Regions from separate parts of the Streptomyces sp. NTD91 genome, predicted to be linked through region 1. Evidence: riboswitches for the same ligand, from Rfam matches in the RefSeq annotation. Region 1 holds a riboswitch; each other region holds the start of a gene.
What was found. Region 1 has a riboswitch for cyclic di-AMP ahead of AC5WRT_RS07425 (M23 family metallopeptidase). Riboswitches for the same ligand answer to the same signal wherever they lie in the genome.
Positions count from the first base shown of each region.

Region 2: another riboswitch for cyclic di-AMP. It lies ahead of AC5WRT_RS00435 (transglycosylase family protein); the one in region 1 lies ahead of AC5WRT_RS07425 (M23 family metallopeptidase).
Region 3: another riboswitch for cyclic di-AMP. It lies ahead of AC5WRT_RS25550 (transglycosylase SLT domain-containing protein); the one in region 1 lies ahead of AC5WRT_RS07425 (M23 family metallopeptidase).

Region 1 is NZ_JCAJZW010000004.1:288,246-297,800, reverse strand. It holds gene lhgO (L-2-hydroxyglutarate oxidase) at 1-1,200, shown strand, start outside; gene trmB (tRNA (guanosine(46)-N7)-methyltransferase TrmB) at 1,224-2,096, shown strand; gene AC5WRT_RS07435 (PrsW family intramembrane metalloprotease) at 2,139-3,452, shown strand; gene AC5WRT_RS07430 (aldo/keto reductase) at 3,538-4,482, opposite strand; gene AC5WRT_RS07425 (M23 family metallopeptidase) at 4,559-5,584, opposite strand; cyclic di-AMP (ydaO/yuaA leader) riboswitch at 5,594-5,760, opposite strand; tRNA gene AC5WRT_RS07420 (tRNA-Met) at 6,049-6,122, shown strand; gene AC5WRT_RS07415 (dihydrofolate reductase family protein) at 6,169-7,302, opposite strand; gene AC5WRT_RS07410 (MarR family winged helix-turn-helix transcriptional regulator) at 7,373-7,909, shown strand; gene AC5WRT_RS07405 (GTP cyclohydrolase II) at 7,993-8,625, shown strand; gene AC5WRT_RS07400 (hypothetical protein) at 8,559-8,999, opposite strand; gene AC5WRT_RS07395 (hypothetical protein) at 8,990-9,136, opposite strand; gene AC5WRT_RS07390 (NADPH-dependent FMN reductase) at 9,294-9,555, opposite strand, start outside.
Region 2 is NZ_JCAJZW010000001.1:92,990-102,544, forward strand. It holds gene AC5WRT_RS00420 (DUF501 domain-containing protein) at 166-1,728, opposite strand; gene AC5WRT_RS00425 (FtsB family cell division protein) at 1,781-2,257, opposite strand; gene eno (phosphopyruvate hydratase) at 2,394-3,680, opposite strand; gene AC5WRT_RS00435 (transglycosylase family protein) at 4,029-4,715, opposite strand; cyclic di-AMP (ydaO/yuaA leader) riboswitch at 4,720-4,892, opposite strand; gene AC5WRT_RS00440 (transglycosylase family protein) at 5,070-6,149, opposite strand; gene AC5WRT_RS00445 (cytochrome P450 family protein) at 6,317-7,549, opposite strand; gene AC5WRT_RS00450 (nucleoside triphosphate pyrophosphohydrolase) at 7,684-8,745, opposite strand; gene AC5WRT_RS00455 (SurA N-terminal domain-containing protein) at 8,831-9,484, opposite strand.
Region 3 is NZ_JCAJZW010000028.1:9,539-19,093, forward strand. It holds gene AC5WRT_RS25545 (polyprenyl synthetase family protein) at 1-265, opposite strand, end outside; cyclic di-AMP (ydaO/yuaA leader) riboswitch at 879-1,054, shown strand; gene AC5WRT_RS25550 (transglycosylase SLT domain-containing protein) at 1,058-1,546, shown strand; gene AC5WRT_RS25555 (HAD family hydrolase) at 1,767-2,579, opposite strand; gene AC5WRT_RS25560 (FAD-dependent oxidoreductase) at 2,717-3,919, opposite strand; gene AC5WRT_RS25565 (carboxylate--amine ligase) at 3,965-5,209, opposite strand; gene fahA (fumarylacetoacetase) at 5,526-6,743, shown strand; gene AC5WRT_RS25575 (M56 family metallopeptidase) at 7,235-8,173, shown strand; gene recQ (DNA helicase RecQ) at 8,807-9,555, opposite strand, start outside.

The DNA of each region.
Region 1 (9,555 bases):
TACGACTGTGACGTGCTCGTGGTCGGTGGGGGGATCGTCGGGCTGTCCACGGCGTATGCGATCACCCGGGCCGCGCCGGGTACGGCGGTCACCGTGCTGGAGAAGGAGCCGGGCCCGGCCCGGCACCAGACGGGCCGCAACAGCGGGGTGATCCACAGCGGGATCTACTACCGCCCGGGCTCGCTCAAGGCGCGGTACGCGGTGCGGGGTGCCGCCGAGATGGTGAAGTTCTGCGCCGAGTACGGCATCGCGCACGCCGTCACCGGCAAACTGATCGTCGCCACGGAGCGGGAGGAGCTGCCCCGCCTGCACGCACTCGTGCAGCGCGGCCGGGAGAACGGGATCCCGGTCCGCGAGCTGGGCTCCGCGCAGATCGGGGAGTACGAGCCCGAGGTCCGCGGCCTCGCCGCCATACACGTCGGCACGACGGGGGTGTGCGACTTCGTCGGAGTGGCCCGGCAGCTGGCGCGGGCCTCCGGCGCCGAGATCCGCTACGGCGCCCGGGTCGTCCGGATCGACCGCCGCCCGGAGCGCGGCGTGGCCGTCCTCACCGCGGGCGGGGAGGTCGTACGCGCGCGCGTGCTGGTCAACTGCGCCGGGCTCCACTGCGACGAGGTGTCCCGGCTGACCGGGGACGAGCCCGGGGTGCGGATCGTGCCGTTCCGCGGGGAGTACTACGAGCTGGCGCGGCCGGAGTTGGTGCGCGGGCTGGTCTATCCGGTGCCGGACCCGGCGTTCCCGTTCCTCGGGGTCCATCTGACCCGGGGCATCGACGGCGGCGTGCACATCGGGCCCAACGCGGTGCCGGCCCTGGCCCGGGAGGGGTACGGCTGGGGGGTCGTACGCCCCCGGGAGCTGGCCGGGACCCTGGCGTGGCCGGGATCGTGGGCGATCGCCCGGCGGCACTGGAGATACGGCGCCGGGGAGCTGCACCGCTCGCTGTCCAAAGGGGCGTGCCTGGAGGCGGTGTGCCGGCTTCTGCCCGCGGTGCAGGCCGACGACCTGGTGCGGGCCCAGGCCGGAGTGCGGGCCCAGGCGGTGCTGCGGGACGGCACGCTGGTCGACGACTTCCTCATCCGGGAGGGAGCCCGGGCCGTGCATGTGCTCAACGCGCCGTCCCCGGCGGCCACCGCCTCCCTGCCGATCGGGCGGGAGATCGGACGCCGGGTGCTGGACATGCTCGGGAAGGCACCCGCGTAGGGGCCCGTAAAATCGGAAGCACTGTGTCTGACTCCCTCAACGTCCCCGAAGCCCCCACGCCCGTGCCCCACACCCCCGGCGTGCCCGTCCGGCACAGCCGGGCCAAGGGAGAGCCGCGGTTTCCGGACGGTCCCAAGGCCGATCCCGCCGGATCGCACTTCGAGCGGCGGATCCGCAGCTTCCAGCCGCGGCGCAGCCGGGTGACCGCCGGGCAGGCGGACGCGCTCCAGCGGCTGTGGCCCGAGTGGGGCCTCGACATCGACGGACAGCGGGTCATCGACCTGGCCGAGCTGTTCGGCAACGACGGACCGGTCGTGCTGGAGATCGGGTTCGGGATGGGCGAAGCCACCGCGCGGATGGCCGCCGCCGACCCGGACACCAACATCCTCGCCGTCGACGTGCACACCCCGGGTCAGGGCAATCTGCTCGCTCTCGCCGACCGCAACGGCCTGTCCAACGTCCGGGTGGCCAACGGGGACGCGATCATCCTGCTCAGGGAGATGCTCACGTCCGACTCGCTCGACGGACTCCGGGTGTACTTCCCGGACCCCTGGCCCAAGAAGCGGCACCACAAGCGGCGGCTCGTCCAGCCCGCGTTCCTCGACCTGGCCGCGACCCGGCTCAGGCCCGGTGCGATCGTGCACTGCGCGACCGACTGGGAGCCGTACGCCGAGCAGATGCTCGAGGTGCTCACCGCACACCCCGCGTTCGAGAACACACAGGCGGACGGCGGTTTCGCGCCGCGCCCCGGGTTCCGGCCGCTGACCCGTTTCGAGGGCCAGGGACTGGAGAAGGGACACGTGGTGAACGATCTGCTCTTCCGCCGCGTACCGCATCGGGGCGGCGGTCCCTCCGACCAGCAGGACTGCGATCAGTCCGGTCGGCAGGACCGATAAACAGCTCCAGCCCCTCGTCCCGCCACCGTTAGGGTCGATGCCGTGGCCACCAGTCCTCCCTTCCCGACGTGTCCCCCGGGCCCCCGCGGCCCCGCGCTGCGCCATCCGCACTGGTGGCAGCTCCGATGGGTGCGGTACGGGGCGCTGATCACCCTGCTGGCCATGTCCGGCCTGGTCATCCTGGCGCTGGTGCGTCGGCAGACCGGTACCGAGGGGTTCCTCGTCGGGCTCGGCCTCGCCGTGCTGCCCGTGCCGTGGCTCATAGCCGCCTTCCGGTGGCTGGACCGGGTGGAGCCGGGCCCCTGGCGGAACCTGGTGTTCGCCTTCGCCTGGGGAGCGTGCGCGGCGGCGCTGATAGCCATCGTCGCCAACAGCTTCGCGACCAAGTGGATAGCCACCGCCACCGCCGATCCGGCCAGTGCCGACACCCTGGGCGCCACCGTGATAGCGCCCATCGTGGAGGAGTCCGCCAAGGCCGCCGCCGTCCTGCTGGTCTTCCTCTTCCGCAGACGTGACTTCACCGGGATCGTCGACGGGGTGGTGATAGCGGGCATCACCGCCACCGGGTTCGCCTTCACCGAGAACATCCTCTACCTGGGCACGGCCTTCGGGGCCGACCAGGTCAGCGGCGGCGGCATCGCCTCCGTCACCGCCGCCACCTTCTTCGTGCGCATCGTGATGTCGCCGTTCGCGCACCCCCTGTTCACCACCCTCACCGGCCTGGGCTTCGGCGTCTCCGCGCTCTCCGCCGAGCGGCAGCGGGCCCGGCGGGTGCTGCTGCCGCTCGGCGGCCTGCTGCTGGCGATGAGCATGCACGCCTTCTGGAACGGCTCCTCCACCTTCGGCGAGTTCGGGTTCTTCGCCGTCTACGGCGGGTTCATGGTGCCCGTGTTCGGGCTGCTGACCTGGCTCGCTGTCTTCACGCGGCAGCGGGAGCTGCGTACCGTGCGCGAGGAGCTGCCGGCATACGTGCTGGCCGGGTGGCTGGGGCCGGCCGAGCCGTTCGCGCTCGGGTCGATGCGGGCGCGGCGCACGGCGCGGGACTACGCCCGGCACCACGGCGGCCGGCCTGCGGCGCGGGCCGTGGCCCAGTACGAGGCGTACGCCACCTCGCTCGCGTTCCTGCGGCACCGGGGACGCAAGGGGAAGGCCGGGGCCGACTTCGTCGTACGGGAGCGGGAACTGCTGGACGCGCTGTGGAAACGGCGCAACGTGGCGCGGTCGGCACTGGAGTACGCGGCCCGGGTGGCTCCGCAGGCGCGGGCGGTGTACGCGCCACCGGCGCCCCCGGCGTACCGGCCGGGGTACGGCCGTCCGGCGGCGCCCTACTCCGCTCACAACCCGTATCGGTCGTAGCCGGCAGGGTTGCCCGAGCACCGCTGGACCGGGCCGTCGTCACTGAGCGCGGGCGCGCCCGGAACGGCTCGGCGGCGGCAGGAGATCAGGCCGAGGCCTCCGCCAGCCGTGCCACCTCCTTGTCCGTCAGCTCCAGGTCGACCACGCCCAGCAGCGCCGGGAGCTGTTCCACCGTGCGGGCCGAGGCGATCGGGGCGGTGATCGTGGGCTGGGCGGCGAGCCAGGCGAGGGCGACCGTGGCGACGGGCGCGTCGTGGGTGGCGGCGATCTCGTCCAGGGCCGCAAGGACCTTCCGACCGCGCTCGGAGTCGGCGTACTCCTGGGCCCGGCCCGCGCGGGCGCTGTCCACCTCGGTGCCGGGGCGGTACTTGCCGGTCAGAAAGCCCGCGGCAAGGGAGAAGTACGGCACCGCGGCCAGGTGCTCCTCGGCGACCAGGTCCCGCAGCGGGCCCTCGTAGGTGTCGCGGGAGACCAGGTTGTAGTGGGGCTGGAGGGCGACATAGCGGGCCAGGCCCTCGCGGTCGGAGAGGTCGAGCGAGGCCTTCAGCCGCTCCGGACTGATGTTGGAGGCGGCGATGTACCGGACCTTGCCCGCCCTGACCAGCTCGTCCAGCGCGCCGATGATCTCCTCGACGGGGATCTCGGGCTTGTCGAAGTGGGTGTAGTAGAGGTCGATGTGGTCGGTGTCCAGGCGACGCAGGGAGGCGTCGGCCGCGGCCTTGATGTTGGCGGCGGACAGCCCCTGGTACTCGGGGTGCTGGCTGACCTTGGTGGCGATGACGACGCGGTCGCGGTTGCCGCGGGACTTGATCCACTTGCCGAGGACCGTCTCGGACTCGCCGCCCTTGTGCCCCTCGATCCAGGCCGAGTAGGAGTCGGCGGTGTCGATGAAGTTGCCGCCGGCCTCCGCGTAGGCGTCGAGGACGGCGAAGGAGGTCTCCTCGTCCGCGGTCCAGCCGAAGACGTTGCCGCCCAGGCAGAGCGGAAAGACCTCGAGGTCGGAGGAGCCGAGTGTGCGCAGAGAAGTCATGCTCCAAGTCAACGCCGGCGGTGGATGACCGCATTCCACCACCGGCGTCGGAATCCCGCGAAAAGAGCAGTGGGGCTCAGGGGTTGAGGCCCTTGGCGCGCAGCCAGGGCGCCGGGTCGACGGCGGCGGCCTGCCCGTTCGGGTGGACCTCCAGATGCAGGTGCGGGCCGGTGACGTTGCCGGTGGCGCCGACGCGGCCGATGACCTGGCCCGTGGAGACCTTCTGGCCGACGGAGACGTTGATCGAGGACTGGTGGCAGAACCACAGCTCAGTGCCGTCGTCCAGGGTCAGCACGGTGCGGTAGCCGTAGGCACCGGCCCAGCCGGCCTCGGTGACCGTGCCGCTGTGGATGGCCTTGATGAGGGTGCCGGTGGGGGCGGCGAAGTCGAGACCGGTGTGGTAGCCGGAGGACCACATCGCGCCCGGCTCCCCGAAGGTGCCGGTGATCGTGTACGAGACGACCGGCAGGGTGTACTCCTTGGCCAGCTCGGCCAGCCGCTTGGCCTCGGCGGCCTTCTTGGCGTCGGCCTCCGCCTTCTCCTTGGCGGCGGCTGCCTTGGCGGCGGCCTCCTTCTCCGCCTTGGCGGCCGCGTCGGCGATCTGCTTCTCGGTGGCGGCGAGCGTGGCGGCGGTGGCCTTGCTGTCGGCCTGGCCCCGCTGCTGCTCGGCCTGGGCCATGATCCGGTTGCGCAGGGCCTCGGCGGCGTTGCCGCTGTCGGCGCTGTCGGTGGTGGTGCCGACCTTGCTGAGCCCGGTGGCGGTCGCCTCGGGCGTGTGGGAGGAGCCGCCGAAGAGGTGCTCGACGGAGTCCAGGTCCGGCAGCGAGATGGAGACGGGCGGCTTGCCGGTGTTGGCGCTGGCCATGCCGCCCGCGCCGACCGCGGCCATCACGCCGACGCCGAGAACGGTGGAGCTGCGCGCGAAGCCGCCACGCTGCTTGGCGACCCGGTGCCGGCCGCGGACCGGGACGACGGAGTCCTCGGTGGGGTTCCACTCCTCCCAGGGCCCCTCCTCGGCGCGGTAGGCGCCGTAGCCGAAGGTTTCCGGGTCGGCTTGCGGGGGCATGAACGGAGCTTGTGGGGCGGGCCGGTTGGACGCCACTCGGGCGTACTCCTTTCCTTCCTCCGCCTACCGGGTTAGCTGACGGGTTCGGAGCAGGAAGGTCTCCTACGCACGTATACGAGACGTGGACTCTGCGAGTTCACGTCGGCATCCGCGTGATTCACCCCAAGATGGTGGTTCCCCGGTTCCCTCGCGGGATTCGGCGCGTGCGCACGGAGCCGCCTCTTGTGACGGCTGGGACGACCGCGCTGCGTTATCGAACGTTAATAGACCTGCCAGGCACTTTCCAAGCCGTTCGGCTTGATCATTAACGTTCACGGTCGCGGACTTACCGGTCAGGAGCACAGCAAAACGGGCGAGTTGACCGGCATCCAGCAGTGTCGGCGTTTTTGATGGTGTCTCAGATGTTATGCGGAGGGCGGTCGTCCGCTCACCCTCGGTGAGGGGTGGCCGGGGGTGTCGTCGGGCCGCCCGCCGATGGGTGTATGCTGGAGTCACAACGACGCGGGGTGGAGCAGCTCGGTAGCTCGCTGGGCTCATAACCCAGAGGTCGCAGGTTCAAATCCTGTCCCCGCTACTGAAGACTCAGGGCCGGAAACCACGGTGGTTTCCGGCCCTGAGTGTCATCCCAGCAGGTGGCCGTTCGCCGCCTTGGCGAGATCCTCCAGCTCCGGCAGGACGACCACCTGCGCACCCCCGTCGACGAGGACTCCGGTCCCGTCGGCCTCCGCCACGAACGTGTCCGGCTCCCGCCATGCCGTGACCACCCGCCGTACCCCCGCCCGGAGGATCAGCTCGGCGCAGGGCACGGGCCGCGAGGCGCGCCGGGCGCAGGGCTCCAGGCTGCTGTAGACGGTGGCGCCGGCCAGCCGTGGGTCGGCCGGATCGAGCTTCGCCAGCGCGGCCTCCTCCGCGTGGACCGCCGCGTCCCCGCCCTCCCGCGAGTGGCCGCGGGCCAGCTCCGTACCGTCGGCGGCGACCACGACCGCACCGACGCTGAACGCCGTCTTCGAGGGCGGGCACAGCGCGGCCAGCTCGCAGGCGGTGCGCAGCCAGTGCCGGTCGGCGGCGGTGGGGAGCGGCCCGCTGCCGGGGGCGGTGGGCTCGTACCGCATGAGGACCACGTCCTCGATGCGGCGGGTCTCGGTGAGCCGCAGCCGTCCGGCCTGGTAGCCGCCGGGCCCGAACAGGCGGGGCGCGGCCGGGTCGCCGACGAACAGCGGCGCGAGGACCAGCTGGAGTTCGTCGGCGAGGCCCAGCCGCAGCAGCTGGGTGTGGACCGTGCCGCCGCCCTCGACCATCAGCCGCCGCACCCCGCGGACGTCGTGCAGGTGGGACAGCAGGGCTCGCCAGTCGAGGTCCGGGCCGAGCGGGACGACGCCGGCGACGTCACCGACCCGGCGGGTGGCCCGCTCCGCCCCCTCGTCGGTGGTGTAGACGAGCTTGTCGCCGCCGGTGTGCCAGAACCGCGCGTCGGGATCGAGGTCGCCGGTGGCGGTGACGGTCACCTTCAGCGGGTACTCCGGCCGGCCCGCCCGGACCCGGGCCGCGCGCCGCTCGGCGGAGTTGACCAGCAGCCGCGGGTTGTCGGCACGGATCGTGCCGGCGCCGACGAGGATGGCGTCGGCGCGGGCCCGTACCGCGTCGACCCGGTCGAAGTCGGCCGGGCCGGACAGCAGCAGCCGGTCGGGTCCGGTGTCGTCCAGGTAACCGTCGAGGGAGACGGCGGCGGACAGCAGCACGTACGGGTACGACATCGGCGCGGTCTCCCTGCGGGTCGGCGAAGCGGCGCTTGGTTCAAGTTTGAAACAAACTTACACTGGCGGCATGACGACCCGCTGGCTCAGCCCCGAGGAACTGCGCGCCTGGCGCGCGTATCTCGCCGCGACGCGCCTCCTGGAGGACGTCGTCGACCGACAGCTCCAGCAGGACGCCGGCATGCCCCACCTGTTCTACTCCGTGCTGGCCAACCTCTCCGACGCGCCCGACCGGCGGCTGCGGATGACCGATCTCGCCGAGACACTGAAGATCACGCGCAGCCGGCTGACGTACGCGGTGACCCGTCTCGAGAGGGACGGCCTGGTACGCCGGGAGGACTGCCGCCGGGACAGGCGCAGCAGCATCGCCGTCCTGACGGACGCGGGCATGGCCGTACTGGAGCGTACGGCGCCCGGGCACGTCGAGACCGTGCGCGCCACCCTGTTCGACCGGCTCACGCCGGAGCAGGTCGGGCAGCTGGAGGAGATCTGCAGCGGGATCGCGCGCGCCCTGCAGGGCGAGGACCCCGCACCCCGGGCGGAGGACGTGCCCTGGCGGCGCCGTTCGTCCTGCTCCTCCCCGGATTCCCCGGTCGGCGGGGACTGATTGCTTTAACTTTTAAGCATGCGGTAGGGTCCTGTGCGTATCGCTGCTTCAAATCTGAAGCAACTGCCTTCGGAGGGATCCGCATGCCCGACATCCCCGCCGCCACGCCACGCGCCCGTGTCCGGGTACCGCTGCGCTTCCACGACGGCTACGGCGTCGACGCCGAACTCGTCACCTTCCACGGCCTGGCCGACGGGCAGGAGCACGTCGCCGTCGTCCTCGGCGACCCGGCGCCGGGCACCGTCCCGCTGGTGCGGCTGCACTCCGAGTGCCTGACCGGCGACGTCTTCGGCTCGGCCCGCTGCGACTGCGGACCACAGCTGCGCGAGGCGGTCGAGCGCATCGCCGACCGCGGCGGCGTCCTGCTCTACCTCCGCCAGGAGGGCCGCGGCATCGGCCTCTACAACAAGCTCGACGCCTACGCCCTCCAGGACCGGGGCCTCGACACCTACGCGGCGAACGCCGCGCTCGGCCTGCCGGAGGACGCCCGCGACTACACGGCCGCCGCGCAGATGCTCACCGCCCTGGGCATCGGCGAACTGGACCTGCTGTCCAACAACCCCGACAAGGCCGAGCAGTTGCGCGCCCTGGGCGTCACCGTCCGGGACCGGGTGCCGACCGGCGTCTTCACCACGCCCCACAACGTCCGCTACCTCCGCGCGAAGGTCCTCCAGACCCGCCACACGCTGCCGTTGACGGAGCTGGGGGTGGGCTGAACCGGGGAGGCCCCTCGCACATCCTCACCCGCGCCCCCCGCTCTCCGGCGCCCCGGAAGGGCCAGGGCCGGGAGGGCCGACAGCGCCAGCAGTGTCGCCGCGACCGTGTACGCCGTGCGGAAGCCGGACGGATGCGGGCCCGCAGCGGCGACGACCACCGAGAGTACGGCCGTGCCGACGGACGCGCCCAGCTGGGCGTCGGTGCTCAGCGCGGTGCTCGCCCCGGCCAGCCGGTCCCGGGTCAGGTCACGGCTCGCGGTGGTCGTCGTCGGCAGCAGCACCATGCCGGTGCCGACCCCCGTGACCACGGCCGACCCGACCATCCGCCAGTGCGCGACCCCGGGCACCCCGGCCTGCCGGGCCGTCAGCGCCATGCCGAGGGCGGCCTGGCGCCGATCCGGGCCATGGCCCAGGCGGCGGTCGGGACGACGGCGGCCAGCGCGGGCGGTACGCCGTGGTGGCCCACTGGACGGTCGCCGGCGAGGCGCCGAAGGCCTGCGAGAGCCGGCACAGGGCCACGTTGACGATCGTCGTGTCGAGCACGGCCATCACCGTGCCGATGACGGTGACGGCCGGGGTGCGGTTCAAGCCGTGGCCGAATCCGGGCGGGTCGTCCCCTCGACGGGCGCGTTCGTACGCATCTCCACCGCCTCCCCCCTGTCCCGCTCTCAGCCCGCGTACGGACGCTCGGCTCGTGCGACCCGCAACGCCCGTGCCCACCAGGCGAGTTGACCGAGCATGCCCTTGGCGGCGCCGGCGCACACGGCCGCGTCCCGCGGGGTGCCGTCCTCGCCGAGGCCGGACCAGGGACCGTGCAGGCTGACCGAGTCGCGCACGGTCGTCGCGTGCAGTTCGGCGAAGACCAGCCGGAGTTGCTCGACCGCGCGCAGCCCGCCGCCGAGGCCGCCGTACGAGACGAAGCCCACCGGC
Region 2 (9,555 bases), on a different contig from region 1:
CAACCGGGCCCCTTTCACGGACCGACCGGGCCGAATTCCTTGTGAAGAACTTCACGAACTTTCCGGGGGCGGTTGCACCGGAGGGGCGCCGAAGGGCCCCTCCATGCCGCTCAAACGTTATCCGACCTGCTCAGCAGACCGCTACCCATCAGTAACAAGAGAGAGCTACGCCACCGACCACGCGATGCCGTCGAGGATGTCGTGCTCGCTCACCACGACCTCCTCGGCACCGGTCCGCTCCATGATCGCGAGCAGCACCAGGGCGCCCGCGCCGATGACGTCGACCCGGCCCGGGTGCATGGACGGGACCGCCGCGCGCTCCGCGTGGGTGGAGCGCAGCAGCCACTCGGTGATCTCGCGGACGCGGTCGCGGGAGATCCGGGAGTGGTGGATGCGCGCGGAGTCGTACTCCGGCAGGTCCTGGGCGATGGCGGAGACGGTGGTGACGGACCCGGCGAGCCCCACCAGGGTGCGCGCCCCGCGCAGCGGGACCGTCTCCTCGGCGAGGTCCAGGGCGGCCTCGACGTCGGCCCGCATCGCGGCGATCTCGTCCTCGGCGGGCGGGTCGGAGACCTTGCCGTCGTGCACCAGGTGACGTTCCGTCATCCGCACGCAGCCGACGTCCACCGAGCGCGCCGCCCGCACCCGGTCGTCGCCGACCACGAACTCGGTTGAGCCGCCGCCGATGTCCACCACGAGGTAGGGCCTGGCCAGGTCGTCCCGCCCCGTCAGCTCCTTGGTCGCGCCGGTGAAGGAGAACTCGGCCTCCTGGTCGCCGCTGATCACCTCCGGCTCGACCCCGAGGATGTCCAGCACCCCGCGCACGAAGTCGTCCCGGTTCTCGGCGTCGCGGGAGGCGGAGGTGGCGACGAAGCGCACCTTGACGGCGCCGAGTCCACGGATCACCCCGGCGTACTCCCGGCACGCAGCGAAGGTCCGCTCCAGCGCCTCGGGCGCCAGCCGGCCGGTGCGGTCCACGTCCTGGCCGAGCCGCACGATCGTCATCCGCCGGTCCAGCTCCAACAGCTCGCCGGTGGCCGGGTTGACGTCGGCGACGAGCAGCCGGATGGAGTTCGTGCCGCAGTCGACGGCCGCGACCCGGGAGAAGCCCTCCGAAACCGGCGGCCCGGCCGCGAAGGAGCCGCGGCGCGCCTCGGCCGGGTCCAGGACGGCACCCTGCTCCCCGGGGTGTTCGTCCGCCGGGTCGGGCGCCGCCAGCGGCTGCACGCACGGCCCCTTGCGCCACCACTCCGGCAGCATCGCGATCGCCTCGTCGCCGAGCGGGTTGACCCCCGGTCCGGCCGCCAGCGAGTGGGCGACCAGGACGTGCAGGCACTTCACACGGTCCGGCATGCCGCCGGCGCTGGGGAAGCCCTCCAGGACCTCGATGGCGTCCCGGCGCGCGATGTAGTCCTCGTGGGCGGCCCGGTAGGCCGCGGCCAGCTCGGGGTCGCTCTGGAGGCGTTCCGTCATCTCCTTCATGACGCCGTTCGCCTCCAGCGTCCCGATCGCCGAGGCGGCGCGCGGGCACGTCAGGTAGTACGTCGTCGGGAAGGGCGTGCCGTCGGGCAGCCGCGGCGCGGTCTCCACGACGTCCGGCTGGCCGCACGGGCAGCGGTGCGCGATGGCCCGCAGGCCCCGCGGCGGGCGGCCGAGCTGCTGCTTGAAGGCCTCGACGTCCGCGTCGGTGGGCTCGGTGCGCGGAGTGGGCGGCGGGGGCGTTTCCATGACTGCTTTCGGATTGGCTTTCTGTCGATCACTGCATCGATGACTGCATCGACTACTGGTCGGAGGCGTCGGACTTGTCCACGCCGTCCCAGACGTTCGCGTACCAGGGACGCCGGGCGCCCCCGCGGTCGGCGCGGGACTGCTTGGCCGGGCCCGGAGCGATCACCGTGTACCCGGTCTCACCGGGCATCACATAGTGCAGCCTGCGCCGGATCTGCTGCTCGGCGTAGGAGTCGTCCTGCCAGCGCGCCTTGAGGTCGCGCAGCTGCTCCACCCGCTTGCGGGCCTGCTGCTGCTGACGCTGGAGGTCGGAGATCTGCGCACGCTGGGAGACGTACTGCCGCATCGGATAGGCGAGTGCGACGACCAGCGAGCACAGCACCAGCGCGAGCAGCGCGGCGCGGCCGGTGAGCCGGGAGCGGCGGGCCTGACGCCTGCTCTGGGAGCGGTACACCCGGGCCGCCGTCTGCTCGCCGAGCAGCCGCAGCCTGGTCGCGGTGGAGAAACGGTCCCGGTCCTTCACGGCCATCTGGCTCCTCCGCCTCCCCTTCGCCGGTGTGGCTTCACACGTGCGTACGTCCCCGGACACGGTACGGGACCGAGTACGGGGACGTACGTACGACTGGCTAGGCCTTACTCCACGTTGGCTCAGCCCGTGAGGCCTCTCAGCCCTTGAAGCGCGGGAAGGCGCTGCGGCCGGCGTACACCGCGGCGTCGTCGAGGATCTCCTCGATGCGCAGCAGCTGGTTGTACTTGGCGACGCGCTCGGAGCGGGCCGGGGCGCCGGTCTTGATCTGACCGCAGTTGGTGGCGACGGCGAGGTCGGCGATGGTGACGTCCTCGGTCTCGCCGGAGCGGTGGGACATCATGCACTTGTAGCCGTTGCGCTGGGCCAGCTCGACGGCGTCCAGGGTCTCGGTCAGCGAGCCGATCTGGTTCACCTTGACCAGCAGGGCGTTGGCGGTGCCCTCCTCGATGCCGCGGGCCAGGCGCTCCGGGTTGGTCACGAACAGGTCGTCGCCGACGAGCTGGACCTTGTCACCGAGCTTGTCGGTGATGACCTTCCAGCCGGCCCAGTCGTCCTCGAACAGCGGGTCCTCGATGGAGACCAGCGGGTAGGCGGCGACGAGCTCCTCGTAGTACTCGGTCATCTCGGCGGCCGAGCGGGACTTGCCCTCGAACTCGTACTTGCCGTCCTTGTAGAACTCGGACGCGGCGACGTCGAGCGCGAGCGCGATCTGCTCGCCCGGGACGTAGCCGGCCTGCTTGACGGCCTCGAGGATGAGGTCCAGGGCGGCGCGGTTGGACTCCAGGTTCGGGGCGAAGCCGCCCTCGTCGCCGAGGCCGGTGGCCAGGCCCTTGCTCTTCAGGACCTTCTTCAGCGTGTGGTAGACCTCGGCACCCCAGCGCAGGGCCTCGGAGAAGGACTCCGCGCCGATCGGGGCGATCATGAACTCCTGGATGTCCACGTTGGAGTCCGCGTGCGAGCCGCCGTTGAGGATGTTCATCATCGGCACCGGCAGCAGGTGCGCGTTGGGACCACCCAGGTAGCGGAAGAGGGGGAGGTCGGACGCCTCGGAGGCGGCGTGGGCGACGGCGAGGGAGACGCCGAGGATGGCGTTGGCGCCGAGGGAGCCCTTGTTGTCGGTGGCGTCCAGGTCGAACATGGCCTGGTCGATCAGCCGCTGCTCGGTGGCGTCGTAGCCGACCAGCTCCGGGCCGATCTGCTCGATGACGGCGAGGACGGCCTTCTCGACACCCTTGCCCTGGTAGCGGTTGGGGTCACCGTCGCGCAGCTCGATGGCCTCGAAGGCGCCCGTCGAGGCGCCGGACGGGACGGCGGCACGACCCGTGCTGCCGTCGTCGAGGCCGACCTCGACCTCGACCGTGGGGTTGCCTCGGGAGTCCAGGATTTCCCGGGCTACGACGACGTCGATGGACGGCACGAGCATCTCCTTCTTGGGATGTGACGCTGGAAGTGCGGGGCGTGTGCCTTGCGGCTGCGCCGTGCGACTAGAGCCTAACCGTCCCCGGGGCGCCGGCCACCGACCGACCGTCCCGTGGACAGGAGGGACACGCAGACGGTACCCATTGTTCACCGCCGGAACAAAGGGGGTGCGGAAGAAAAGCGGGGAACGGCCGGGCAAAGAAAAGCCCCGCCCCGGCGCGTACGGGGGAACACGCGCCGGGGCGGGGAGCCCGTGGGGAGGGGGGTGGCCCTCACGAGGCCTCCCGTGCGGGGCGGCGGCTGTGAGGGCGCCGTGGGCCCGGCCGGAGAGCCGGGTGTCACTCCCCGGCTGTCACTTGAGGTGCAGCTGCTGGCCCGGGTAGATGAGGTCGGCGTTCTTCACGATGTCCTTGTTCAGCTGGAACAGCTTCTGCCAGCCGCCCTGCACGCCGTGCTTGGCGGCGATGGAGCTGAGGGTGTCGCCCTTGACGACCTTGTACTCGCCGTCACCCTTCTTGACCTTCGTGCCGGTCGCGGTGGTGACGGTCTTGTTCGCCGACGGGGCCGTGCGCGTGGTGGAACGGGTGGCGGCCTGCTGGCCGGTGGAGCGGGTGGTGGTGCCGCTCGAGGACTTCGTGGAGGCCGCGGGAGCGGAGCCGTTGTACGGAGTGCTCGACAGGCCGGTGCCGCAGACCGGCCAGGCGCCCTTGCCCTGACCCGCGAGGACCTTCTCGGCGACGGCTATCTGCTGCGCCTTGCCGGCCAGGTCGGCGCGCGGGGCGTAGGCGGTGCCGCCGTAGGCGGCCCAGGTGGAGTTGGTGAACTGCAGGCCGCCGTAGAAGCCGTTGCCCGTGTTGATGGACCAGTTGCCGCCGGACTCGCACTGGGCGACGGCGTCCCACTGGGAGGCGGTGGCGGCGGAGGCGTTGCCCGCCGCCATCAGCGGGGCGGCGACGGCGGCGCCGGTGACACCGGCGAGAGCGACGACGCGGACGGCCTTGGACGGGCGGCGGTGCTTGCCCTTGGCGGAAAACAGCATGGATCGATCCCCTCACCGACGCCTGCGAGGTGAGCTGTCGGGTTCGGGCCGGTTGAGTTGCCCGGCCGCACACCCGCTTGCGCGAGGTGCGGCTTCACCCCTAGCCGGTCCAGACTGAACTGCTGGGCGCGGCACTTACCTTGGGTCCCCCGCTCCTGCCTACGGCGCTTGACGCGACGACTGTTCCCGGGCAACCGCTGGCAGGATTCGGCGTGTGCGACTGCCGGGGCTCGTGGTGACGAGCGGTCCTGACCGTAGACATGCCGTCGGCGGAATTTCAAAGACGATCAGGGCTTCTGAGACTCATCCCACACTTTCGCCAAACCGGACATCACTGATCAAGTAGGGCGTCAACTAGTCCTGTTCCGCGCCCTTTTCGCCGTCGATTTTCAGGGTCTGACCGGCGGCGATGCGGTCCGGGTCGGCACCGATGACCTTCTTGTTGCTCTCGTAGAGCGCGTGCCAGCCGCCGTCGACACCGAGCGAGTCGGCGATGGAGGCGAGGGAGTCGCCCTCGCGGACGGTGTACGTGTCCGGTCCGTGGCCGGCGTGACGGCCGGAAGAGGCGTCGCCCTGACCGTTTGTCACGCTTTCGTCCGCACTCGCGCCACGGTGACGTCCGCCACTGCCGAGCGCTCCGGTGTCGACCAGGCTCCAAGAACCGGCACTCTGCTGGTAATTGTCCGAGTTGTCAGCACCGGGCATCGCGGTGGAAGACCCGGCGCCCCCCTCTGAGCTTCCGTCGCCCTGCGAGGCGGACTCGTGAGTTTTGTCCGGCTTGGGGGTACTGGTTCCGGCGGAACCGGTCGGATCCGGGGTCCCGGTGGCATCGCCACCGGGGCTCGGGGCGGGCGTGCCGCTCGCGCCCGAGGAGGGGCTGGAGGAGTCGGAGCCGGAGGAGTCCGAGCCGGGCGCGTGGCCCGAACCGGCGCCGCTGGAGGACGAATCCGGCAGACCGGACGAGCCGGAGCCGTCCGCCGAGCCGGAGGTGTCGTTCGAACCGCCACTGCCGCCGGATGCGGAGCCGCCGACACCGGTGTCGACGTCGAGCGAAGCGGAGTGGGAGGTCAGCCCGGCGGTCAGCGCGCACATGGCCCACGGCGCGGTGCCCCGGTCGGCGAGGATCTTCTCGGCGACGGCTATCTGCTGGTTGCGGCTGGCCTGGTCCGCACTCGCGGCGTACTGCGTGCCGCCGTACTTGTCCCAGTCCTCCTGCGAGATCTGCAGACCGCCGTAGTAGCCGTTCCCGGTGTCCGCGCTCCAGGATCCGCCGCTCTCGCACTCGGCGACCTTGTCCCACGTGGTGCCGTCGGCAGCGTTGGCGCTCGCGGCGCCGAGCAGCGGGATGGCGATGGCGGAGCCGGTCACTCCGGCCGCGACGAGGAGGGCCGGAGCCTGACGGGGGCGACGGTGACGACCGTTCCCGGAGAGCATGCGGAAGCCTTTCGTGCGACTGCGGAACCGGCGCGGCGAACAGTGCCCTCGCCACGCTGATGGGTGAACGTAGCGCCAGACGATCACTTGTCACAAGTTAATGCCGCGTAGATCACGTGAAGATCACATAATTGAACGTCCGTCACTTTTACCCGCACGGAGTGTGTTCAGGCGGTGGGTGTGAACTCCACGGGGAGGGTGCGCAGGCCCCGCATGATGAGCCCGCCGCGCCACCGCAGGTCGGCCGGATCGGCGCCGAGCCGCAGGTCGGGAAGGCGGGTGAGCAGGGTGGCCAGCGCGGTCCGGGCCTCCAGCCGGGCGAGCGGCGCGCCGAGGCAGTAGTGGATGCCGTGGCCGTAGCCGAGGTGCTGGTTGTCGCGGCGGGCGAGATCCAGCACATCGGGGTCGGCGAACCGCTCCGGATCCCGGTCCGCAGCCGCGAGCACCACGAGCACCGGGTCGCCCGGCGCGATGTCCTGTCCGCCGACGGTGAGCGGCTCGGTGGCGAACCGCCAGGTGGCCAGCTCCACCGGCCCGTCGTAGCGCAGCAGCTCCTCCACTGCGGTCTCCAGCAGGCCGCTTTCCCCCTCGGCCAGGGAGGCCTGGAGCCGCTCGCGCTCCCCGTGGTGGGTGAGCAGGGCGTAGGTGCCGTTGCCGATGAGGTTGACGGTCGTCTCGAAGCCGGCGAACAGCAGGATGAAGGCCATCGCCGCGGCCTCGTTCTCGGTGAGGTGCTCGCCGTGGTCGGAGGCGCGGATGAGACCGGAGATGAGGTCCTCACCGGGCGCGGGCTCAACGGGCAGCGCCTCGCGCTTCTTGTGGATCAGCTCGGCGAGGTAGCCGCGCATCTTCTTCACGGACCGCGCGACCCCGCCCCTCGGCCCTCCGCCGTGCCGGATCATCATTCCCGCCCAGTCCCGGAAGTCGTCCTGGTCCTCGCGAGGGACGCCGAGCAGGTCGCAGATGGCGTAGATGGGCAGCGGGAAGGCGAACTCGTGGATGAGGTCGACGGAGCCCTCCCCGGCGAACCGGTCGATGAGACGGTCGGTCAGCTCCTGCACGCGCGGCCCGAACTCGGCGACCCGGCGGGGTGTGAACGCCTTGCTGACCAGCCTTCTGAGCCGGGTGTGGTCCGGCGGATCGATGTTCAGCAGATGCGTCATCAACTCCGCCTTGCGCTCGCCCGGGATGCCGGTCCTGCCCTTGGCGTGCGCGGGCTCGTCGTGATGCGCCGGGTTCTTGCTCAGCCGCTGGTCGGCGAGGGCCTGCTTGGCATCTCCGTACCGCGTGACCAACCAGGCCTCCACCCCACTGGGCAACCGCGTCCGGTGCACCGGCGCGTGCTCACGCAGCCAGGCGTAGGCGGGATAGGGGTCGGTGGCGAACTCCCAGGTGAACAGGGCGGGTACGGGACCTCCGGCGGAGCCCTCGGCGAGGGCCGGGGAGGGGCCGGGGGGCGGGTCCCCGGCCGGTGCCGGGGCGGAGCCGAGGGCCGAGCCCTCGGCAGGGCTCGGGTGGGGGTGGGGCCGGTCGGTCACGGGTCGACCGTATCCGGGGCTTCGTGGCCCTCCGCGTCACGGTGGCCGGTGCGGGTGCGGTGTATCGCCCCGGGGGCGACTCCCTCCGCCTCACGGATGGCGTCCCGGTACGCCCGTGCCGCCGCGCGCAGGGCCGCCTCCGGGTCCACGCCCTCCGCATCGGCGCGGGCCGCCAGGGCCAGCAGCCGGTAGCCGACGCCCTCGCCCTGCGGCAGCGGCACGTCCAGGCCCGCCGTACGCGCGCGGGAGACGAGCTTGGCGGCGAGGGCCAGGCCGGGCTGGCCGAGCGGGACGCCCTCGGTCACCGACGCGCGCCGCTTCTCCTCGGCCTTGGTGCGCAGCCAGTGCTCCTTGACGTCGTCCGGCGTCTCCGCCTTCTCGTCCCCGAAGACGTGCGGGTGCCGGTGGACCAGCTTGGCGACGATGCCGCCGGCCACGTCGTCGACCGAGAACGGAGCGTCCGGATGCTCCTCGGCGATCCGGGAGTGGAAGACGACCTGGAGGAGCACGTCGCCCAGCTCTTCGCGCAGCTCCTCGCGGTCACCGGTCTCGATCGCCTCGACCAGTTCGTACGCCTCCTCTATGCCGTACTTCGCGAGGCCCTCGTGGGTCTGCCGGGAGGACCACGGGCACTCGGCGCGGATGCGGTCCATGACCTGCACGAGGTCCAGCAGGCGGGCGCCGGGCAGGTCGTAGGAGGCGGGCAGCAGCTCCAGGTCCGGCATGGCCACGCGGCCGGAGCCGGCCAGCCGGGCCAGGCCGTCGGTGAGCGCGGGCTCCCCCTCGCCGGTGGTCACGACCACGACCGTGCGCCCGCCGGCGCACGCGTCGACCAGCTCCTGCGCCGTGGGGGACGCCTCCCGGACCGCTATCCCGGCCTCGCGCAGATACGGCAGCTGCGGATGCGTGCCGTCCGCGCACAGCACGGCGTCGGCGTCGCGCAGGGCCTGCCAGGCGGGCCAGGACAGCAGGCCGGGGGCGACACGGTGACTCGTGGTGAGCAGGACGACGCGGCCGGGACCGGCGGCGGGGACGAGGTCGGGACTGGATGCGTTCACGATCCGAACGTAACCCACCCCGCCCAGGAGTGGATCTGGTTGTCCACAGGGCGGGGGCGGTCGTGTGATCGTACGACCGGCTGCCCTATGCGGTCAGCGGCTGACCGCCCGACGCCGTCGTGACCTCCCGAACCCAGGGCGTCTTGGCGTCCACACGGCTGCTCTTCTGCACGTCCCAGGTGCCGTAGCGCGGGTTGAGGTCGATGCGCAGTTCCTGGGAGGCCTTGGACAGGGCCTTCCAGAAGGCGGGCTGGGTGGTGTCGGTGCCGAGCTGCCGGGCCAGCTTCTGCGCCTCCAGCTGGAGCCTGAGGTTGTCGTCGAGGCGGGCGGGCGCGATGCCGTACTTCTGCAGCCAGGCGGTCTGCAGGCCCTTGGCGCCGCCGGCCTGCTGCTCCAGACCCGTGCGCATCTGCTGGACCTCCTCGCGGGTGACCGTGATGCCCGCGTCCTGCGCGGCGCGGTGCAGCACCCGGTCGAGGACCATGTTGGACAGGGTGTCCCGGGTCAGGCTGCTGGTGGAGGCGAGGACCTGCTGGTACTGGGTCTCGTCCGGCACCGCGGACCGCTGTGCCGCGCGGACCTCGTCGACCCGGCTCTCCAGCTGCGCGACGGTGATCCGCTGCCCGCCGACGACGGCCGCGGCGCCGGGGTGCGCGTCGTTTCCGCAGGCGGTCAGCAGGGGTGCCGCGGCGGCGATCGCGGCGGTGAGGACGAGCGCGGTGCGACGGCGGCGGTGCAAGGGGACCTCCAGGGGGAGATTGTGCGGCGGTGCACAAAGTCTTGCGGTGATCGATGTTAGGCAGCGCCCAG
Region 3 (9,555 bases), on a different contig from region 1:
CCAGGTGCGTCAGCTCCACGACCACGGCCGACGGCACGATGCCCGGCGCATAGGGGTCGCCGAACCGGGCCGCGAGCATCACGAGCAGCGGCCGGAACCGCTTCCCGCCCGCTCGTACGAGGTGCTGCGCGGCCTCCGTGATGAACGGGACCTCGCTCTTGGTGGCCTCGAGCAAGCCTTCCTCGACAGCCGCCAATCCGGCCTGGACATCGGCTTCCAGAGCCTGGTCCCGCACGCTCAGCCCGAACGGCCCGACGACGGTCACGAGGGGTCTCCTGTCTGCTGGTGTCTGCTGGCGATCACACGGTTTGTCGATAGGTCGCTGCCATCACTCGAGTCAGCGTATCCGGTCCCTGTTCGATCGCTGATAGCGCCCACCGGTCCAGCGGGCGCTATCGGATCATGGTCGGTATGTTTTTGATCAAGTAGTAAGGACGGGCATTCATCGACTTAACAGGAACCCACGCGCTTTGTCGCGAACGACAGGCGGGCGGAGGCGACCCCGCGCACCCCCTCCGCGCCGCCGCGACCACCCACGACACCGACAGGTGCCGCGATCACTACGACAACGACGGGCACCATGCCACGGGTTCCACCGCGCGGCCGATCCACATGAATCCCCTATGCCGGATTTAGAGTACTTTGCTACTTCGTGAGTTGGGTCACGGACCGCCCCCCACCCCGGAGACCCGCCGAACGCCGTCCCTCCTTGCCCGGTAGGCCAGTTGAGATTGGCAACCGCAAAGGATCAAGTGCCTCATATAGCATTGATCAAGGTCAAATGGTGCGTTGTGTGATTCACGCACTTGTTTCCGGCATGTGCTCTCGCATACCTTCCCGGCCGTCGGGCGGACGCCGAATCCTGCCGCCGCCCGCGCACCCATCCACGGACCATTCGTACGGCAGGAGCGGGGGACCCAGGTAAGTCGCCGGACCGGTCGGCACGCACCGCACCGGTACGGCTGGGGGTGAAGCCGTGTCCCTTCCGGGCACGGCCGGGCACCTCGCCGCCCGAACCCGACAGCTCACCTCGCAGGCGTAGGAGAGGAACGTCCCCATGCCTGCTGCCGCTCGACATCGCCGCCCCTGCACCAACCGCCTCGCCCGTGTCCTCGCCCTCCTCGGTACCGGCGCCGCCGTACTCGCCCTGCCCCTCGTCGGCGCCACCAGCGCCTCGGCGGCCACCACGAGCACCACCCCGGCCGCCGGCACTCGCGCCGGGTATCCGGACAACCTCGACGGCTGGATCCGCGAGTCGCTCGCGATCATGGCCCAGAAGGGCATCCCGGGCACCTACAACGGTATTTACCGCAACATCATGCGTGAGTCCTCCGGCAACCCGAACGCCATCAACCTGTGGGACTCCAACGCCGCCGCCGGCATCCCGTCCAAGGGCCTGCTCCAGGTCATCGACCCCACCTTCCACGCGTACCACGTGGCCGGTACCGCCTCCAGTCCCTACGACCCGGTCGCCAACATCACCGCCGCCTGCAACTACGCCGCCGCACGCTACGGCTCGATCGACAACGTCAACAGCGCCTACTGACGGCCCACGGCCGCCCACGGGCCGCTCCCCGACGTCCCGCGCGTCCGGCCGTCGCCGGCCCCGCGGGCCGTCCCGGCATCGGCCGCCCGGCACGCTCCCCGAACCTGACGGACGGGGGGCGTACCGGGCGGCCGCCGGGCATCCGGCGAGCGTGCACCAGGCCATGCCGGCCTCCTCCGGACGGCCGCCTACTGATGTGCCGGTCAGTCGGTCCGCCGGGTCAGTGGACGGCAAACAGTCGTTCGAGGACCACGGCGACACCGTCGTTCTCGTTCGACAGGGTGATCTCGTCGGCCACCGCTTTGAGTTCGGGATGCGCGTTGGCCATGGCGACCCCGCGCCCCGCCCAGTCGAACATCGGGATGTCGTTGGGCATGTCGCCGAACGCCAGCGCCTCCCGCGCCGTGATCCCGAGCCGCTCGGCGGCCAGCGCGAGACCGGTCGCCTTGGTCACCCCGGACGGCTGCAGTTCCACGGTTCCCGGCCCGGACATGGTGACCGTGGCCAGCGAGCCCACCACCGTGCGCGCGGCGGCCGCCAACTCGTCGTCGGACAGGTCGGCATGGCGCAGCAGCACCTTGCTGATCGGCGCGGACCACAGGTCGTCGCGCCGGTCGACCCGCTCCGCCGGCAGGGTCGGGTGCGGCATCCGGTACCCGGGCTCGATGAGCGTGAGCCCCTCCACGCCGTCCTGGTCGACGGCCGCGTAGACCTCCCCCACCTCGGCCTCGATCTTGCCGAGCGCCGTCTCTGCCAGTTCCCGGTCCAGCCGGACCGACCACAGCAGCCGGCCGGTCCCGGCGTCGTAGACCTGTGCCCCCTGTCCGCACACCGCGAGCCCCGTGCAGCCGAGGCGCGCGAGCAGGGGCCGTACCCGCGGGACCGGGCGGCCCGTCACCACCAGGTGCCGGACACCGGCCCGCGCCACCCGCGCGAGCGCGGCGAACGACCGGTCGGAGACCGTGTCGTCGCCGCGCAACAGCGTTCCGTCCAGGTCGGTGGCGATCAGTGCGTACGCGGGGGAGGCTGCCATGATCAGAGAATACGGACACCGCGCCTCCTCGACTCACCTTGCCGTCCTGCGCACTTACGTACTGATCGGCCCCAAGTGGTGCCCGGTGGCTGCCTCATGGTGACAATGGCCCGGTTCGCGGGGCCGAAGCGCCCGCGTCAGCCGTGGGCCGCCGCCAGGTGTTTCGCCAGGCGCGGGGAGGCGAACTCCGTACCGCAGACGAAACGCATCACCGGGCCGTACGACGACGCGGCCGGCAGGCCGGTGAAGTACAGGCCGGGGACGGACGACACGAAACCGGCGCCGAGCCTCGGGGCGCCGCGGCTCACCGCGAGCCGGGTGCGCAGCCCATGGCCGAGGAAGTCCATCGCAGCGATGTCGACGCGGTAGCCGGTCGCGGCGATGACATGGTCGGCGGTGAGCCGCTCGGTGCGCCCGCCGTGGGTGCGGACGGTGAGGACGGGGTTGCCGTCCGGCGCCTCGGCGGCCACGACCCGCTCCACGTCGTGCACCTGTACGGCGCTCTCGAAGCGCTCGCGCAGCCACCAGGCGCCGAGTGGTCCGAGGACCCGGCGGACCAGGAAGTGCCGGGTGGCCTCGGGCAGGTAACGGTAGGGGTGCGGGTAGTAGCTGAAGGCCCACAGCGACCAGGCGCGGCCGAACGGGGACTCGGGACGCAGTCTCGGCTGTTCCCAGGGCGGGGCGCCGAAGGCGACCCGGCCACGGCCGCGAGCGACGACACGCACGCGTGCCCCCGCCTCGGCCGCGAGCGCCGCCGTCTCCAGCGCGGACTGGCCGGCGCCGATCACGATCAGTTCCTGGCGGGCGAAACGGCTCAGGTCGTGGTGCTGGGAGCTGTGCGAGACCGCAGCGGTGGGCGCCGGTCCGTCGGTGGCGGCTCCCGCGAGTTCCGCCGGCAGGTGCGCCAGGCCCGACAGCCCGGTGGCGACGACGACCGCGCGCGCGGTGAACATCTCGCCCGAGTCCAGTTTCAGTTCGAAGCCGCCGCTCGTGTCGCGGTCCACGGAGACGACCCGCACAGCCTCCAGGCCGGGGGCCAGCTTCTGCTGGAACCACTCGCCGTAGGCGATGAACGTCTCCACCGGGATGATGTCCTCGTCGGTCACCAGGCGGCGGATCCCGGCCGCGTCGCAGTAGTCGGCGAGGGCGTGGCCGGGCTGCGGGCAGTCGAAGTTCGAGGCAGCGGGCGTGGACTTCAGGAGCATGCCCTCGGGCATGTGGTCGCGCCAGCTGACCATGGGGTCGCCGAAGACGCGGACGGGGATGCCGCGCGCCCGCAGGTGGGCGGCGGTGGACAGGCCGAACGGCCCGGCCCCGATCACTGCAACCGGTCGAGTCACGAAGTCCCTCCCCAGGACACGGTGTGCCACGCGTGGTGGCCTTGCCTACTTCGTGGAGGTGCTGCTGCCGCGGCGATTGGTCCGCCACAGCTGATAGAGGTGCTTCGCGCCCGGGCGCACGAAGCGTGCCAGCATCGTGAGGAACGGCAGCGGGTCGTCACCCGCGAACCAGGCCAGCTCCGTCCCGCTCGCCTTCGCCGGCGCGTGCGGCGTCGTGTAACCGCTGCGGCGGTAGGCGAGGAGGGCGGGCAGATCGATGTTCTCCACGATGTAACGGTGGCCGGCCCTCTGTTCCCCCTCCGGAACGGAACGGCCCGTCAGGTTCAGATGCATCGCGCGTACGACGTCCACACCCGACTCGTTCTCGAACAGCCGGAACTGGGCGCCCATGCGCGGGTTGAAGTCGAGGAGCTTGTACTGTCCGTCGCGCCGGTCGAAGCGCAGGTCGAGGTCGATGATGCCGCTGTAGCCGATCTGTTTGACGAAACGCGCGGCGAGGTCGGTGAGTTCGGGGTTGTCGACGACGTACGCGTTCGCCGTCATGCCGGCGTGCGGCGGCCACGAGCGCACCTTGACGCCGGTGAACAGCGCGAGCGGACTGGAGTCCTGGTCGAAGCAGGCGTGCACGATCCAGTCCTCGGCCTCCTCGCGTGGCAGGTACTCCTGGAGGATCACGCCGGGTGCCTCGCCCCAGTCACGCGCGAGGGAGAGCAGCCCCGCGCGCGTGGCGATCCTCGTGGTGCCGTTGACAGCGGGCTTGCTGCGCCGGACGAACGCCTCCCGGTTCTTCGCCACCACCGGGAAGCAGGCCGTGTCGGCGAAGGCGACGATGTCCTCGTACGACTTCGGGAACGCCGATGCGGGACTCGCCAGGCCGTGTTCCACGCACAGTTCGTGCAGGCCCTGCTTGCTGGCGAGCCGGCGCGGCAGCCCGGGGTCGACGCGTGGGAAGAGAAAGGAACCGGCCAGCTCGTCCTGGTGCTCGGCGATCAGTACGGCGGCCTCCTCGTCCGTGGGGACGAGGACGGCGGGGCGGCCGATGCGGCGGCCGACGCGCAGCAGACCTTCGACCAGGTGAGCGGGGTCCTCCGCGCCGGTCGTCGGCCACACGAAGGCCTTCTTCAGATAGCGCGAGGAGGCCGCGGGCGTGTACGCGTCCTCCGTGATGGCGTACATGGGCACGCCGAGCCGGCCCAGGCTGCGGATCGCGCCGACGCCGCCGTGGTGCAGCGGATAGTCGCCGAACTTGACGATCAGTCCCGGCACGTCCCGGTCCGCCTGGAACGGCACACCGACGGTGTCTCCGGCCACGGGTCCCCCCACGTGTCCCCCCATTGGAACGGACCCACCCCGTCCGTGTCCCCAAAGGACGCTAAGCCGGAATTGCCGCCTCCGACAAGGTCCATTCGGACATTGCGAACTCTTTAGGCAGGGTGCGGGCAACCTTTCGAAGCCTCCCCGGCACACATCTTCCGGACACTTCTCCGGCACTGCTCGGGGCGCGGCATGAGGCTCTGCCCAAGACAGGCATCACGGCCGTAACGTGGGGCGCGACCACATGGAACGAGCGCCATGCACGGCCCGGATGAGAGTGAGGCAGCACCCCATGCCCCCCTTCGACGTCCCCGAGGGCGACCCCTTCGGCCCGCACAACCTTCCCTATGGCGTGTTCTCGCCCTCCGACAGCACGGAGCGCAGGGTCGGGGTCCGGCTCGGGGACCAGGTCCTCGACACGAGCGCCGCGGCCGCCGCCCTGGGCTCGCCGCACCACGCGCTGCTCGCGCGGCCCACCCTCAACGCGCTGCTGGCCGCCGGCCGCCCGGTCTGGTCCGAGGTACGGCGCGCGATCACGGACTGGGTCACCGACCCCGCGCACCGCGAGACCGTCGAGCCGCTGTTCCACCCCCTGTCCGAGGTGACCCTGCACCTGCCCTTCGAGGTGGCGGACTACGTCGACTTCTACTCCTCGGAGAATCACGCCCGCAACGTCGGCCGGATCTTCCGCCCGGACGCCGAGGACTCCCTCACCCCCAACTGGAAGCACCTGCCGATCGGTTACCACGGCCGCTCCGGCACGGTCGTCGTGTCGGGCACGGATGTCGTACGGCCGTCCGGGCAGCGCAAGTCCCCGTCAGACCCGGCACCCGTCTTCGGCCCGTCGATCCGGCTGGACATCGAGGCCGAGGTCGGCTTCGTCGTGGGCGTGCCGTCGACGCTGGGCAGCCCGGTGCCGCTGGAAGGCTTCCGCGAGCACGTCTTCGGGCTGTGCCTGTTGAACGACTGGTCCGCACGGGACATCCAGGCCTGGGAGTACGTTCCCCTCGGCCCCTTCCTCGGCAAGTCGTTCGCGACCTCCGTGTCGGCGTGGATCACCCCGCTGGAGGCGCTGGAGCACGCGCGCGTGGCGCCTCCGGAGCGCACGCACCCCCTGCTGGCCTACCTGGACGACTCGGCACCGGGCATCGAACCCGGCGGATACGACCTGCGGATCTCCATCGCCGTCAACGGGCATGTGGTCTCCGAGCCGCCGTTCTCGACGATGTACTGGACCGCCGCCCAGCAACTCGCCCACATGACCGTGAACGGCGCCTCGCTGCGCACCGGCGATCTGTACGGCTCGGGCACGGTGAGCGGCCCCGAGGAGCGCCAGCGCGGCTCGCTGCTGGAGCTCACCTGGAACGGCCGGGACCCCCTCGACCTCCCGGACGGCAAACGTGCCTTCCTGGAGGACGGCGATGTGGTGACCCTCTCCGCCTGGGCCCCCGGCGCGAACGGGCTCCGTGTCGGCCTGGGGGAGGTCAGCGGGCGGATCGTGGCGGGGTGACGGGCAGCGGCGCTGCCCGAGCGGGGGCGCCGGCGTCCCGGTGATCCTGACACCGTCGGCGCTGCGCCCCCTGCCCGCCGCCCCCCTCCGGCTGTCCTCGCGCTCGAACCGTGCGGGGCGGCGGGTGCCCTGCCGCCGCCCTCCGGCTGTCCTCGCGCTCGAACCGTGCGGGGCGGCGGGTGCCCTGCGAGCCGCACCGCCGTCCGAAAGGACTGGGCCCCCGTGCCGCAGGGGCGGCAACCCGGGACCGGGGGCGCTGCGAAGCGCCGTCCGGGAGCGGCCGACGGGGCGCTTCCGGCCCCGGGAGGCGAGCACACCGACGCGAGGGAAACACGCGGACGGGAGCACGGAACGGATCGTCTCCGAGACCTGACTCTCGCCGCCTCCCACCGTCATACTGAGCGGACACGCACCACCCGACGCGCCCTCGGCGCATCGTCCGCACCACCTGACATCCGCACAACTCTCCGATCAGGAACCGGAGCCCCGGCATGACCGTCTGCCTGCTCCTGCTGAGCGTCGTCGCCCTGACGGCCGCCCTGCCGGCACCGCGCGCACTGACCCGTGCCGCATGGCCCGAGCGGGAACCGGTGCTCGCGTTGTGGGTGTGGCAGTGCCTGGTCGCCACCGTCCTGCTGTGCTGCCTGGCCGCACTGGTCCTGGACGCGGCGGCCGTCTTCCGCACCGTCCGGGACCGGGTGTTCGCCCCCGCGCCGCCGTCCGTCACCGCCGCCTACGACCTCTCCTCCGCGCCGGTGTGGGCCACCGCCCTCACCATGCTGCTGGCCTGCGGGGCCGCCTGGACGACGGCGCTGCTGGCCCGGGAACTCGTCGAGGGCCGCCGCAGCCGCGGCCAGGTCCGCGCGCAGCTCCGCGAGCGCGCCCCCGACCTGCCAGCCGGGCTTCCGACGGCGCGCGGCCCGATGCTGGTGCTGGAGGACGAGTACCCGGACGCCTGGTGGATGCCGGGGCACCCGCCGCAACTGGTCGTGACGACGGGGGCGCTGCAACGCCTCACCGATCATCAGCTGGACGCCGTCCTCACCCACGAACGCGGGCACGCGCGCGCCCATCACGACTGGCTGCTGCACCTGTCCACCGCGCTCGCCACGGGCTTCCCCCGCGTGCCGCTGTTCGCCCACTTCTGCGACCAGACGCACCGCCTGGTCGAGCTGGCCGCGGACGACACGGCGTCCCGGCGCTGCGGGCACCTCACCACGGCCCTCGCGCTGATCGAGCTGAACCAGCACCGGGGTGTGCTGTCGTGCGCCTCCAGTCGGCGCCTCCTCGGCGAACGCGTGGACCGTCTGCTGGAGCCGCCGCCCCGGCTGCTGCGCCGGCACCGGGCCCTCACGACGACGGTGGCGGCGCTGGTACCCCTGCTGCCCCTGCTGATCACGTTCGCGCCGGGCCTGACGGCACTGTCCTGACCCGGCCCGCCGGTTGCGCGCGTGCCCGGAGAGACCTGGGTGTTCGCGGCGGCGCCGAACGACCGCGACATCGCCTCGCGCGGGCCGCGGACGATACGTCCCGGGAGGTCCGGATCACCATGGCCAAGGCCCTGGCCGCCGTCGGCACCCACGGGTTTGGTTCGGATCAGGCCGGACAGGCCGCGGCGTCCGGTGCGGTGCGTCGCAAGGCGGAGGACCACCCGCGCACTGGGCTACCCGGGTGGTCCGACAATGCGGCGAGGTGCCGTGCCGGGCGTCGCGGACCCGGCCCGCCCCGAACGAAACCCCTACTCCCTGGCCTCCGCCGACCGTGACCCGCCGGCCGCCACCGTGGACCGGCTCACGAGGACGGCGATCCGCCGGTACGCGGCGCCACGTTCGCCGCGCCGGCCGGTACCGGGTGACCGGCACCGCTTGCCGAGCGTGCCGTGACCGCCCTGTCCGACCCGGTCCGGCAGATCCGCGCAGGCACCGCCGCCGCGCTGTCGGTCGCCTCCGCAGAGGCCGCGGGTCCCCGCCCCGGCCAAAGGCCCCTGGCCGGCTCGGACGCGGACGTCAGGGCTTACGCGGCGCGGGGTCTGAGACCGATCCCCGATCCCCTCGGACGGCCCGCTATGTCCAGTCGTCCGGCTCCGGCTCCTCGTCCGGCTCCGGCCCCTCGTCCGGCTCCGGCCCGTCGGCGTCCGGCGTGTCGACGGCGGCCGGAGCCGGTCCGTCCGGGAAGGAAGCCAGCACGGTCAGCACGCCTTCCCCGTACGTAGCCAGCTTCTTCTCCCCCACACCACTGACCGTGCCCAGCTCACGCACCGAGGCGGGGCGGCGGCTGACGATCTCCCGCAGGGTGGCGTCATGGAAGATGACGTACGCCGGGACACCCTGCTCGCGGGCCTGTTCGGCGCGCCAGGCGCGCAGCGCCTCGAAGGCGGGCAGGAGTTCGTCGGGCAGTTCGGCGACGGCAGCCTTGGCCTTTCGGTCGCCGCCGGAGGCGCCGGCCGGCCGCGACCGGGCGGCAGCCGGTTTCTTCGGCTCCGTGCGCAGCGGCACCTCCCGCTCCCGCCGCAGCACCGCGCCGCTCGCCTCGGTCAGCGCCAGCGTGCCGTACTCCCCCTCGACGGCGAGCAGTCCCTGGGCCAGCAGCTGACGGATGACGCCTCGCCACTCGGCCTCGGCAAGGTCCTGGCCGATGCCGAAGACGGACAGCTGGTCGTGGTCGAACTGGATCACCTTGCCGGTGCGCTTGCCGAGCAGGATGTCGACGATCTGCACGGCGCCGAACTTCTGCCCGCGCTCCCGCCGCAGCCGTACCACGGTCGACAGCACCTTCTGCGCGGCAATGGTGCCGTCCCAGGTCTCCGGCGGGG